Linked DNA regions of Pelodictyon luteolum DSM 273. The protein of the gene in region 1 interacts with the protein of each later gene in a pairwise test. Links are inferred from orthologs where the notes say so. Each region holds a gene or a part of one and is shown in the gene's direction. Other genes may lie near its edges.

Evidence for each region. Proteins that work in one complex are often made in the same cells at the same time.
Region 2: the proteins of ftsA (region 1) and PLUT_RS02870 interact in binary tests that used the Escherichia coli proteins (3 or more experiments, as listed by UniProt). The link is inferred for Pelodictyon luteolum DSM 273 from one-to-one orthologs.

The regions. Positions count from the first base shown.
Region 1 is NC_007512.1:2,335,717-2,338,574, reverse strand. The notes cover bases 52-2,858. They hold ftsA (cell division protein FtsA), read left to right. Parts: upstream 52-704; coding sequence 705-2,012; downstream 2,013-2,858. Other genes in these bases: ftsZ (cell division protein FtsZ), read left to right, coding at 2,051-2,858; PLUT_RS10885 (cell division protein FtsQ/DivIB), read left to right, coding at 52-680. Also shown: more of PLUT_RS10885, read left to right, coding at 1-51. UniProt on the Escherichia coli protein: Essential cell division protein that assists in the assembly of the Z ring. May serve as the principal membrane anchor for the Z ring.
Region 2 is NC_007512.1:645,232-648,210, reverse strand. Bases 1-2,928 are described here. They hold PLUT_RS02870 (rod shape-determining protein), read left to right. Parts: upstream 1-914; coding sequence 915-1,943; downstream 1,944-2,928. Other genes in these bases: bshA (N-acetyl-alpha-D-glucosaminyl L-malate synthase BshA), read right to left, coding at 1,978-2,928; hisD (histidinol dehydrogenase), read right to left, coding at 1-642. Also shown: more of bshA, read right to left, coding at 2,929-2,979. UniProt on the Escherichia coli protein: Forms membrane-associated dynamic filaments that are essential for cell shape determination. Acts by regulating cell wall synthesis and cell elongation, and thus cell shape.

The DNA.
Region 1 (2,858 bases):
TCCGCAGCATCGTGGTCGAGGGGGCCGAGATCGTTGCCCCTTACGATGTGGAGTCCGCCCTTGCGAGCCATCTCGGCCGTCCGATGGACGGTGTCGACACGGTGGCGGCTGCTGAAAGGGTCAACGCAATTGCGTGGGTGAAGGATGCCGCGGTCAATCGGGAGCTGAACGGGATCCTGCGCGTTACCTTGCGGGAGCGCAGGCCGATGGCGCTGAGCATTGTTGACGGAGTGCCCTCAGCCATCGACAGGGACGGGGTGCTGATGCCGCGAACGATGCTTCGGGGGGCACGGTTCCGGGAACTTCTCACGGTGTCGGGCATCGGACGGACCCGGCCCCTGAGATATGGGTTCCGGCAGATCGAGGGTCACGAATGCAGGGTGGTCCGGAAGTTCGTGGACGCACTTGCCGATGCTCCTTATGCGGGGCTTCTCGTCCGAAGCCTGCATGTTGACGGCGAAGGATTGACGTATTTTACGGTTGCCGGAGATCCCGCCCGCTTTATTATAGGCAATGACGGGGACTTCAAGGAAAAGTTGGAAAAATTCGAGATATTCTGGCGAAAGGTAGTTTCGAAGAAAGGTTTCGGAACTTACGAGACGGTGGATTTGCGGTTCCGCGACCGGATTTTCACCACCGATGCCCCGGCCCGGGAGGCCCCACCGGAAGCGCCCCAGTAGAACATCATGCACGGAAAAGACACAATGCCCAAAAGCGATATTGCCGTTGGTCTCGACATAGGGACAACCAAAGTGTGTGTCGTTGTCGCCGAAAAGGACGCGAGGGGGAAACTCAACCTCCTCGGCCGTGGCCTTGCGGCATCTGAGGGTCTGCAGCGGGCGACCGTCGTCAATATCAACAAGACGGTCGAGGCCATCCGGCTTGCCGTCGCCGACGCCGAGAGGGAGTCTTCCATCCGGATCGGCAGAGTGAACGTAGGGATATCAGGTACCCATGTGCACTGCATTCCGAGCACCTCCGAGATCAGCATCAACCAGACCGGCGTGGTTACCGAGTCGGACGTGCGACGTTTTCTTGAGAAGGCCCGTTCGAACATCCGTTATCTGGACATCGAGAACGAAATAATCCACGTCATTCCGCAGACATTCACCGTCGACGACCAGGAAGGCCTCCCCGATCCCATCGGAATGGCCGGCACCACCATGAAAGGCAGCGCCTGCATCGTGGTCGGCCAGAAAACGAAGATCCGCAACATCCGCCAGTGCGTTGAGAAAGCAGGGCTTGAGGTCGGTGCCATCACTTTCGAGCCCATCGCTTCAGGGCTTGCCGTCCTCAGGGAGAGCGAGCGCAAAAGCGGTGTGGCCGTCATTGATATCGGCGGAGGCACGACCGAGGTCGCCGTCTATCTCGACGGGGCGATACATTATTCGGACGTCATCAAGGTGGCCGGAAACGACGTCACCGGCGACATCGCCTACGGGGTGAAGACCCTTCACGGCATTGCCGAGGAGCTGAAAATAGCCTACGGTTGCGCCTACGGGCCCGAAAGCGGCCAGGACGAGGAACTTGTCGTTGAGGGCATCGAGGGACGCCCGTCGAAATACTTCCCCAGAAGCTCCCTCACCCTCATCATCGAGGCCCGCATGACGGAGATTTTCGAGATGGTCCGCGACTCCCTCAACCAATCGGGCTTCTACGATGCCCTCCACGCAGGCGCGATCATCACTGGTGGAGGTTCACTGCTCCGCGCTACGGAGCCCCTGGCTTCGCGCATCCTCGGGCTTGATGTCCGCACTGGTTGCCCCGAAGGGGTGTCCGGCGGCATCCGCGGTGCTGTCGAGAGCCCCATTTACGCAACCGTCACGGGGCTTGTCGGCCACGCCTTCGAGCATGCGCTGACGGTCGAGCCGGTAACGCCGGGGCCATCTGAGCCGAAACCGGTGGTAGGACAGGGGGCGCAACCCCAGCCGAAGCCGGAGCCCGAGGAGTCTCATGAAGGCTTCTGGCAGAAAATCCTCAACCGCTTCAAGAAATTCTGGGAGCAGCTGTGAGGCGGACTGCGGAACAAGAAATGGGAGGGCGATAAGCCATGGCATTTGAACTCGATCCGGGCCTGTTCGACAGCGACCAGTCGAAAGGCGTTACGATCAGGATCGTCGGCGTTGGCGGCTGCGGAGGAAACGCCGTCAACAACATGATCGACCGCAAGATCAGCGGCGTGGAATACATCGTGATGAACACCGACCGCCAGGCCCTTCTGAACTCCAAGGCTCCGCTTCGGGTGCAGATCGGACGGCGGGCCACCGGCGGGCTTGGTGCCGGCGCGGATCCTGCACAGGGCCGACAGGCGGCAGATGACGACCGCGACATCATCGCTGCCCAGCTCGAGGGCGCCGACATGGTCTTCATCACCGCCGGCATGGGTAAGGGCACCGGAACGGGTGCGGCTCCGGTCATCGCCTCAATCGCCCGGAACATGGGCATCCTCACCATCGGAGTGGTCACACGCCCGTTCGGGTTCGAGGGCGACGTGAAAGCACGCATTGCCGACGGGGGCATTGCCGAGCTGCGTAAGTACATCGACACCCTCATCATCGTCGAAAACGAAAAGATCCTCAGCATCGCAGAGGAGGGGGTCAGCGCCACAGAAGCTTACAATATGGCCAATGACGTCCTCTACCGCGCCGCAAAGGGGATTGCCGATATCATAACGAGCCACGGACACGTCAATGTTGATTTCGCTGACGTGCGCAGCATCATGTCGGGGGCAGGAGATGCAGTCATGGGATCGGCGGCAGCCGCCGGCGAGCGCTGCGCCCTCAAAGCGGCTTCGGACGCGCTCGGCAGTCCGCTGCTCGAGGGAATCTCCATCAATGGATCGAAAGGCGTGCTGGTGA
Region 2 (2,979 bases), 1.7 Mb from region 1 along the record:
CACATACTTGTTGCCGGGACCGGTGATGATGTCGACTTTGGGGATGGTCTGGGTGCCATAAGCGAAGGCGGCAACGGCCTGTGCGCCGCCAAGACGGTATACGGAGGTCACGCCGGCGACAGAAGCCGCGGCGAGAATGTGCGGACTGACCGCCCCCGAAGCATCGCAGGGCGTGGTCATGAAGATCTCGCCAACTCCGGCGACGCGCGCGGGGGCCGCATTCATCAGGACGGAAGAGGGATAGGATGCCTTGCCGCCGGGCACGTAAAGCATAGCCCTGTCCATGGGGGTAACACGCTGGCCGAGCACGACACCGCCTTCACCCTCATAGAAAAAGCTGTTTTCCACCTCATGGCGGTGGAAACGGAGGATATTCTCCCATGCCTCCTCAAGCACCCTGATGAATGCGGGATCGGCCTCCTCTCTTGCGCGAAGGATATCCTCTTCCGGCACCTGCATGGAGGTGAGGACTGCGCCCTGGAAGCGCTCGGTGTATTCCAGCACGGCCATGTCGCCGCGGAGGCGGACGGCCTCGAGTATGTCGGTAACGGCCCGCTGGACCTCGGGATCGAAGTCAACACTGCGCCCTATCTGGCGGAAGAGGGCATCGCGGTCATCGAGAAATCGGTAAAGCTTGAGCACTGCCACAATCGTTGAGGTTGAAGTCCTGTAATGCACTGGTGACAATGTACATAATAGCGGCCACCCTTGAAAATCAGTTCCACGCGCCTATGGCGGTTTTCAGTGCAGGCGGAAAGCCGATGGAGCATAAATAAAATAGTAAGGACGGCACCGCTGAATTCATTTGAAAAAAAATTTCTATTAAGTACTTTAGAGGTCAAACACCTTGGAACACAGCGGAAACGAGCTCTTTTCCAAGACACCCATGCACAACATCCAGATCCATGCCCGCCATGAGCTTATTCAACAGTCTGTTCCGCGACATTGCCATCGACCTCGGAACAGCCAACACCCTTATTTTCATCCGCGATCAGGGTGTCGTCCTCAATGAGCCCTCCATCGTTGCCCGTGACCGCAATACCGGCAAAGTCGTAGCCATCGGCCACGACGCCCTTCTCATGCACGAAAAGACCCATCCGGGCATCGTCACCATCCGTCCGCTCGCAAGCGGCGTCATCGCAGACTACGAGGCCACAGAAGAACTCATCAAGGGACTGATCAACAAAACCAAGAGCAAGTTTTCCTTCGGTATCCGCCGCATGGTGATCGGCATCCCCTCAGGCATCACTGAGGTGGAAAAACGCGCCGTGCGTGACTCGGCAGAACATGTGGGTGCAAAAGAGGTCTACCTCATCGCTGAACCGATGGCGGCTGCCATCGGCATCGGACTTGACGTGAAGGAGCCGATGGGCAACATGATCGTCGACATCGGGGGCGGCACCACGGAAATCGCGGTCATTTCGCTCGGAGGCATCGCCTCGGGTGAATCGCTGCGCGTTGCCGGCACCGACATCACCAGCACCATCATCCGCCACTTCCGCAAGGCTTACAACCTCGCCATCGGCGAGCGTACGGCTGAGGATGTGAAAATCAAGATCGCCTCCGCCTACAAACTCGACAAGGAAATGACCATGACCGTCAGAGGCCGCAACCTCGTCACGGCACTTCCCGAAGAGCGCGAGGTCAACTCTCCCACCATCAGGGAGGCCATTGCCACCCCGATCAGCCAGATCATCACATCTATCAAAAAGAGCCTTGAAGTCACCAAACCGGAGCTGTCAGCCGACATCCTTGACCGCGGCCTGTTCCTTGCCGGAGGCGGAGCACTCATCAAGGGTCTCGACAAGAAGATCAATGAGGAGACCAAGCTCGCGGTCCACATCAGCGAAGACCCGCTGACCGCTGTTGCCAGAGGCACCGGCGAGGTCCTCGAAAACCTCGACAAGTACCGCAGCGTCCTCATTTCGACCAAGCGCTATTGAGCCCGGAACCTACTACTCTAAAAGCCCCTGCTCCTCAGGGGCTTTTTCTTTTCCCCTCCTGCATGAGCTCCCTGTAAAACGCCTCGTACCGGTCCACCAGAAGCGCCGTCTCGTAACGCCTGGCCTGAAGGACGCATGCATCCGAAAACGCATGCCACATGCCGCCGTCCGAAAGGAGCTGCCTGGCGCGCCCGGTCATTGATGCCACGTCGCCCGGCCTGCAGAGGAACCCGTGGCGACCGTCTTCGATGAACTCCGGGAACCCGCCGACATCGGTACCGATGACCGGCACCCCGCAGGCCATGGCCTCAAGGGCGGCAAGGCCGAACGATTCCGCATTGCTCGGCATCAGCATGAGGTCGGAAACCGAAAGAAGCGGCACGATCTCATTGATCTTGCCGAGGAAACGCACCCTTGAAGTGATGCCGAGCCTCCGCACCTGCGTTTCCGCCTCGCTCCTCTCCGGCCCGTCGCCGACAAGCAGCAGCGTCGCATCAATACTGTCGACGAGGCCGTGAAAGACCTTGACGATGTCCCCGATGCACTTCACCGGCCTGAAATTGGAAATATGGATCACGGTCTTGCCGGAGCCCAGCCCGAGCTCCTTACGGAGATCCGGATTCACGCTCCGGGTGAAAAGAGACGTGTCGACGAAATTCGGGATTACTGCGATATCCTTCTTGGGGAGGAACATCCTCACCGTTTCATCTTTCAGGTACTCCGAAACCGCCGTCACCCCGTCGGACTTGTTGATCACGAGCCGGACGGCGGCCTGCATGCTGCTGTCGGCACCGACAACCGTGATGTCGGTCCCGTGAAGCGTGGTGGCGAGCCGGAAACAGGACGCGTCCGGGCATCGGTCCTCAAGCATCTGGCGAGCAAGCATGGCGCTCATGGCATGGGGAATGGCATAGTGGGCGTGCACCACGTCGAGTTCCTCATACCAGGCAACTTCCGCGATCTTCGAAGCCAGCGCCAGCGAGTGGAACGGGCAGTCAAACAGCGGATAGTGCATGGCCTCCACCTCGTGGTAGAA